DNA from 2 places in the Candidatus Endoriftia persephonae genome. Region 2 is predicted to be linked to the other one. Evidence: predicted binding sites of a transcription regulator. Region 2 holds the regulator's gene; the other holds the start of a gene.

Region 1 (3,911 bases), 1.5 Mb from region 2:
CTCGTGGAAGATGAACCCGCCCCGCAGCGGCGCCTCATCACCCGTCGTGCAGATGACGCCGCGCCAGCAGGGTGCGCTCGCAACCAATGAACAGTTCGATCGTCTGTTTGCCCAGTTCTCCAACATCATCCGTAAAGAAGACATTAGTGAGGCCAGTGTGCGAAAGGCGCTGTTCTCTTTCGAAGAGAGTTATGAACTCCGCTTCAAGCAGCCGCTGCACGAGAAAAATCCGACCCCGCCAGCCGTCGCGGGCCGGGATGGCAGCATCGAGAAGATCGGCTCACGTCTTCGCCAGTCCCACATCCTCTCCGACTGCGAACGCAAGCAGAGCGATGAACTGGCCGACCTGCAGCATGCGTTGGAGAGTGCCGCGCAGTTCTCCCTGTACGAACAGAAACGCTATGCTGACAACAGTTCCAGCTGAGGCCAGCACGCACTGGCCTCATCAAGGCTGGAAAAATGTACCGATTCAAGGTAGCTTACGGACCGGCCTGAAGCAAAATTACAAGTTGGTTTTCAACAGCTTCACCTTCGGATAAGCCGTCAGAAATGGATTGGATGGGAAGCGGAGTGACATGGAGTTACTTCAGCTGATCCTGCAGTTTCTGGCCGGACGAAGAAGAATAAAGGAACGGACTCCCTGTTCACTCACCATCATTGCGGCAACGGAATTGCCGCTATTCATTTTCCCATCGTTCAAAGCTACCTAGATCAGCCGCGCCGCCAACTGGTTCCCTGAGGGCCATCCTCGAGCAGAATACCGGCGGCCTGCAGTTCATCACGGATGCGGTCGGCCTCGGCCCAGTTCTTCTCTGCCCGTGCATCCAGACGCTGCTGGATCAGCGCATCTATATCCGCGTCCGACAAACCCCCTTCCGCACCAACGCCGCCTTTCAGATAGGCTTCTGGGTCATCTTGCAGAATCCCCAGCACGCCACCCAGCTGCCGCAACTCGGCCCCCAGCCCTGCGGCTTTCGCTGCACCGGTCTCCCGCAACCGGTTGATCTCGCGCACCATATCGAATAGCACCGCCAGAGCCTCCGGAGTGTTGAAGTCATCGTCCATCACCGCATGAAAACGTTCGATAAAGGCCTCACCACCGGCGGGCTCAACCTCATCCAGACCGCGCAAGGCAGTGTAGAAGCGGGTCAGCGCAGCGCGAGCATTCTCCAAGTGTTCTTCATCATAATTGAGCGGTGAGCGATACTGACTGGTGAGGATAAAGTAGCGCACCTCTTCGGCACGATAGCGCTGCAGAATCTCCCGCACGGTAAAGAAGTTGCCCAAGGATTTCGACATCTTCTCATCATTGATCCGCACAAAGCCGTTGTGCATCCAGTATTTAACGAAGGAGTGGCCGGTGGCGCCCTCCGACTGGGCGATCTCGTTCTCGTGGTGCGGAAAGGTCAGATCAGCGCCGCCGCCATGAATATCGAAGCTATCGCCTAGAGCGCAGGTCGACATGGCAGAGCACTCGATGTGCCAGCCGGGACGACCCTGGCCCCAGGGAGAGTCCCAGGCCGGCTCGCCAGGCTTAGCTGACTTCCACAGGGCAAAGTCGAGGGGATCGCGCTTTATCTCGTCCACCTCGACCCGCGCACCCGACTCAAGGTCATCGATCGACTTGCCGGAGAGCTTGCCGTAGTCGGGGAAGCTGCGCACATCGTAGTAGACGTCACCATTCTCGACGGCATAGGCGTGACCATTGTCGATCAGGCGCTGGATCATCACCAGGATCTCTTTCATATGGCCGGTGGCGCGTGGCTCATCGTCAGGTGGCAGCACGCCGAGCGCCGTCGCATCCTCATGCATCGCCTGGATGAAACGCTCGGTCAGCGCCATGAAGGGCTCGCCATTCTCGTTGGCACGATTGATGATCTTGTCGTCAATATCGGTGATATTGCGGATGTAGGTGACCTCGTACCCCATCGCCTTCAGATAACGGTAGACCACGTCGAACACCACCATCACCCGCGCATGCCCCAGGTGGCAGAGATCGTAGACGGTCATGCCGCAGACATACATGCGTACCCGCCCCTCTTCGAGGGGTTTAAACTCTTCTTTGCGGTTATTGAGGTCGTTGTAGATCTTGAGCATGGTGTGGACTACGTCTGCTGCTGTGTGGTGGGCGCATGGTAGCAAAAGCACTATCCACCACAAAGCAGGGCCGGCCAGGCACCAATTCCCACACAATCTCTAAACTCTTTTCCCAGCCAGTCGATACCCAGACTGCAACCAGAGAGAAGCTGTTTCCTAGCTCTTGGCAGTAGCCCCTTTGGCACCTCCATCAGAAGTAAAAACTGGCGAGTATCACCATGCCTGAAGAGAAAAAGTTCCGCTCCATCCGCAGCAAGATCCGTCGCACCCTGCTGATCCAGTTCGCCATCATGTTGCTGCTGACCGCCTCCTATCTCGCCTACAGCCAGAGTGTACTGGTGGAGCAGTTGGTAGAGGACCAGGCCAGCAGCTTGGCCGATGCCTACTTCGACAACATCAACACCCTGATGCTGAGCGGCGGCATGGCCAGCCGGGAGATCCCGCGCAGCAAACTGCTGTCGCGTCCGGAGGTACTCGACGCTCGCATCGTGCGTGGTGAAGGCATCACCAAGACCTTCGGCAAGGGCACAGACTACGCCAAGGTCAAGGATGAGTGGGACCAGCGCGGCCTCAACGGCGAAAACATCATGCAGTTCCGCGAAGGCGCAGATGGGCGGGTGCTCACCGTGGTAATCCCGATGCGGGCAAAAAAAGAGTATCGCGGCACCAACTGCCTGATGTGCCACGTAGTCGAAGAGAACAGCGTGCTGGGCGCGATACGTCTCGATTATTCCACCGCTGAACTCGATGCCGCCATCAACCGGGATCTGCTGGTCAATGTCGGCATCAACTCGGCGGTGATGCTGATTGCGCTGTTTGTGATCTCAGCGACCCTCGGCCGGCTGGTCTCAGCACCGCTGAAAAAGCTCTCCACGCGCATGCAAGCGGTTGCCGAAGGCACAGTGGACGTCTCCAAACGGATTCACGTGGAATCCAACGATGAGATCGGCGAACTGGCGAGCCACTTCAATCGGGCGATCAAGCGCTTCGGCGGTATCATCGACGATACCAAACGCCAATCGGCCGAGGCACAACGACTGAAGACTGCTCTCGACAACGTCTCCAGCGGCGTGATGGTCTCCGACACCTCCCACAACATCATCTACATGAACAAATCAGTGCTGCAGTTGCTGCACAACGCCGAGGCCGAGATCCAACAGGCGCTACCCGGCTTCTCCGCTGACGACCTGCTGGGCAAGAACATCGACGCCTTCCATCAGAACCCTGCGGAGAACCGCCAGATACTCGATCACCTCAGCTCAACCCACGCCACCGAACTCCACTTGGGCGGACGCACCCTAAGGATCATCGCCAACCCGGTGATCGACGAACAGGGCCAGCGGCTGGGAACCGCCGTCGAATGGGCCGACCGAACCAGCGAGGTGGAGGTGGAGCGCGAGGTTGGCGACATCATCGCTGCCGCCAACCGGGGCGATCTCAGCCAGCGCATCTCAATGAGCGGCAAATCGGGCTTCTACGCCCTCCTCAGCGAGTCGATCAACCACCTCCTCGAGGTCACCGACAACGCCATCAACGACATCTCTCGGATCGTCGCCGAACTGGCTGCCGGCAACCTGACAAAGACCATCACCAGCGACTACCAGGGCGCATTCGGCCAGCTCAAAGACGGCGTCAACGAAACCGTCAGCCAACTCAACCAGATCGTCTCCGAGATCCGCGACTCTTCAGACTTCATCAGGACCTCCGCAGACGAGATCGCCGCCGGCAACACCAGCCTCTCGGTCCGCACCGAGCAGGAGGCGGCCAGCCTCGAACAGACTGCCTCCTCCATGGAAGAGCTCACCAGCACCGTC
Region 2 (3,911 bases):
CAAGCAGCTCTTCAAATTCTGCATCGGAGAGTTCACCCTTCTTAGCTGTCGCGGGCGCCACACTCTCTGCAGGTGCAGCTGCTTGGGCCTGGGAACTCTCCTCTCCGGAAGACTTGGCTTGAGCCCCGGCTTCAGCTTCGGGAACAGAAAAACTGTGCAGACTCTGGATCAGCGCCGGGGCTGCATGCTCTGGTTCGATGCCGTTCCGTACGCTGTCAAACATCTCGTTGACAACATCCAGTGCGTTCAAGACCACATCCATCAGATTGGCATCGATGCTGCGTTGCCCCTGGCGCAGCACGTTGAAAACATCCTCAGCCCGATGGCAGACTTCGACCAAGGCCTCGATACCGAGGAAGCCTGCACCTCCCTTGATGGTATGAAAACCACGAAATACCGCATTCAGCAGGTCATAGTCTTCCGGCCGCTGCTCCAGATCCACCAGCTGCTCGCTCAGCTGCTCCAGAATCTCTCCTGCCTCTACCAGGAAATCCTGCAGTATTTCATCATTTACATCGATCGCCATGCTTTGCTCCCGAAGCCCGCTGACACCTTCAAAAACTTTCCTAGTTCCACATGCAGGTGTGTCGGCAACTCAACGCAGAACTAAAATCCGAGGCTTGAAAGCAGGTCGTCCACCTCATCCTGACCGTTCACCACATCCCCTTGATCCACCCCAGGCACCACAGGCCCTTCAAGCTTCTCTGGCTGCTGTTCCCGTTTTACCTCCATCCGCTGGCCGGTAATCCGCACCAGCATCACCAGACGCTGCTCCAGATCCTGCACCAGATCGATCACCTTCTTGATGATCTGCCCGGTCAGATCCTGAAAGTCCTGCGCCATCAATACCTCTGAGATGTTTTCATGCAGGGCGGCGGCACTGCAGGCTGACTCTTTTAGAAAACCATCAAGCGCCAAGCTGAGTTCCTGAAATTCGTCCTTGTTCAGCTGTCGAGAACGGAATTTATCCCACTCTCCTGCAAGCTGTTTCGCCCGCCCTTCCATCTCAGCCACCAGCGGCAGGCTCTTCTCAACAGCCGTCAAAGTGCGGTCCGCCGATTGTTGCGTCATGGTAATGACATAGCTGAGACGCTCTTTGGCATCGGGGATGTCGATCTCGGTCAGCTCCGCCATACGGGCGTCCAGCAGAAAGCCGTTGATCGCTTCGTGAAGTTCGCGCGTTAGACGGCCAACCTCTTGAAATAGCTCGCTCTCTCTTCCCAGCGACAGCTCTGCGATGAGCTGCTCGGCCTCCTGATTTTTCCCTGCCTCAAGCATTTCGACCAAAGCACGTGCCGTCTCCAGACGAGCAGTACCAATATCCGGTGTTTCCTGCATCTGGTCTCTCCCGACTAGGGCCTGCTATACCGACAAAATGGACGCAAACGACACATTCGCCAACGCTAGCTGTCCCTGGAGTACATCAACCTTCGATACGTTCGAAGATTTTGTTGATCTTTTCTTCCAAAGTCGCTGCGGTAAATGGCTTAACCACATAGCCGTTGACCCCCGCCTGCGCTGCTTCGATGATCTGCTCTCGCTTCGATTCGGCAGTCACCATCAATACCGGCAAAGCGGCAAGCTTGGCATCGGCACGCACCGCTTTGAGAAGATCGATGCCGGTCATGCCTGGCATGTTCCAGTCACTAACCAGGAAATCGAAGTTCCCGTTCTGCAGCATCGGTAACGCGGTGGTCCCGTCATCGGCCTCATGGGTATTGGTAAAACCCAGATCCCGTAACAGGTTCTTGATGATGCGCCTCATGGTGGAGAAGTCGTCCACAATGAGAATCTTCATATTTTTATCCAAGGCAACCTCCCATCACTGTGTCGCCACTGTAAGACTGGAAGAAGTGCGTTGCAGCATTGACTTCCCCCCAAACCGTTCTGTTCCGACCATTGAGACTCACTCCTCTTCCACCAAAGTCAGCCACTCGCTCAGACGCGAACGCAAACGTAGCGTAGCCTGACTGTGGATCTGGCAGACCCGGGATTCACTCACACCAAGCACCTGACCTATCTCTCTCAGATTGAGTTCGTCGTCGTAATACATGGAGATCACCAGCCGTTCACGCTCCGGCAGACCGGCGATCGCCTCCGCCAGCGCATTCTTAAACGCATCTTTCTGCAGCCCTTCAAACGGCCCTTCATAGGTATTCTTGCCGGTGGCAGGGGTGATGTTGATCTCGCCGACCGCGGTCAGCTCATCCAGGCTGAAGACCCTCGAGCCGGTGGAATCCTTCAGGATCTGGTGATACTCCTTGAGTGACAGGTTGAGCGCCTCAGCCACTTCAACATCACGGGCATCCCGCCCCTCTGCATTTTCGATCTCGCGCATTGCATCAGAGACCATGCGCGCCTTGCGGTGTACCGAGCGGGGCGTCCAGTCACTGCGACGGATCTCATCGATCATCGAGCCACGAATGCGAATCCCCGCATAGGTCTCAAAACTGGCACCCTGGGTGGGGTCGTAGTTGCGACTCGCCTCCAGCAGCCCCAGCATACCCGCCTGGATCAGATCATCTGCCTGCACATTCGGCGGCAGACGGCTCATCAGATGATAGGCAATGCGCTTCACCAGCCCCGCATGCCGGGTCACCAGATCATCGTGCTCCTGATCGTTCTGAATGGCCGTGTAACTCGCCAAGCCGTTCACCTTGCACTCTCCCCGTATTGACTTGAAAACTGGATCAGACGCTCAACAAAAAACTGCAGATCACCACTAACCCCGGTGGGGAGCGGCCAAGTATCGGCCTTCTTCGCCAGATTCTTGAATGCCTGTGCAGCCTTTGAACGCGGGAAACCATCCACCACCGGCCGCTGTGCTTTGACCGCTTTGCGCAGCTGTTCGTCATAAGGAATGCTGCCCATGTAGCTAAGCATCGCATCCAGATAACGGTCGGTGACCCGACACATCTTATTGTAGAGATCACGCCCCTCCTGCACCGTTCTCACCATGTTGGCGAGCACCCGAAAACGACTGACACCGTGTTCCCGGTTGAGCAGCTTGATGATGGCGTAGGCATCGGTGATCGAGGCCGGCTCATCGCAGACCACCACCACCACCTCCTGCGCCGCACGACTAAAACTGACCACCTGGTCGGAGATCCCGGCAGCGGTATCGATCAGCAGTACATCGACATCGTTGGCCAGCTCACTGAAAGCATTGATCAGACCGACATGCTGCGCGGTACTCAGTTCGGCCATCTTTTGCACACCGGAGGCCCCTGGCACCACCTTCATGCCGTGAGGGCCGGTCACCAGGATCTCCTCCAGGCGGCGCTCGCCGCGCATCACATGGGAGAGATCGAACTCGGGATGCAAGCCGAGCATCACATCGATATTGGCCAGCCCGAGATCCGCATCCAGCAACATCACGCGCCGCCCCATCTCCGCCATCGCCACCCCCAGATTGACCGAGATATTAGTCTTGCCAACCCCACCCTTGCCGCCAGTCACGGCAATCACTCGCACCGGCTCGGGATTCACCATGCGGCGTAACCCGGCGGCTTGGTCTTCGATCTGATCAGACATGAGCATGTTCACCCGTTCCTCCAAATGCGAGAGCCAGGTAGGCCTCATCCAGCACCTCCCCTGCCTCCTGGGCGAGTTCGATGGCTTGACTGACAAGCGTGTGAGCCCTTGCCAGATGCAGATCCTCCGGCACCCGCTGCCCATCAGTGGTAAAGGCAAGCGGCAACCCGGCCTCGATCAGGGTACTGAACACCCCGCCCAGGGATGCCGCTTCATCCATCTTGGTTAACACCACCCCCACCGGATTGGCGACACGGAAGGCGTTCACCGCATGGTTCATCGCGGCACGTTGGGTGGTGGCGGAGAGGGTCAGCAGGGTCGTCACCGGATGGTTGCCGGCGGTGATCAACGACAGTCGTTCACTGAACTGCAGATCT

What was found. Region 2 encodes FliA, which starts transcription of late flagellar genes. Its sites were predicted from a motif close to GCTAAAGTTNNNNNNNNNNCNGCCGATA; they were not measured.
Region 1: the regulator FliA is predicted to act here: its motif matches at 2,196-2,223, upstream of L0Y14_RS02835 (methyl-accepting chemotaxis protein).

The regions. Positions count from the first base shown of each region.
Region 1 is NZ_CP090569.1:595,088-598,998, reverse strand. It holds gene L0Y14_RS02845 (MinD/ParA family ATP-binding protein) at 1-424, shown strand, start outside; gene cysS (cysteine--tRNA ligase) at 712-2,097, opposite strand; gene L0Y14_RS02835 (methyl-accepting chemotaxis protein) at 2,316-3,911, shown strand, end outside.
Region 2 is NZ_CP090569.1:2,726,818-2,730,728, forward strand. It holds gene L0Y14_RS12310 (chemotaxis protein CheA) at 1-526, opposite strand, end outside; gene L0Y14_RS12315 (protein phosphatase CheZ) at 607-1,338, opposite strand; gene cheY (chemotaxis response regulator CheY) at 1,424-1,798, opposite strand; gene L0Y14_RS12325 (RNA polymerase sigma factor FliA) at 1,907-2,656, opposite strand; gene L0Y14_RS12330 (MinD/ParA family protein) at 2,653-3,540, opposite strand; gene flhF (flagellar biosynthesis GTPase FlhF) at 3,527-3,911, opposite strand, start outside.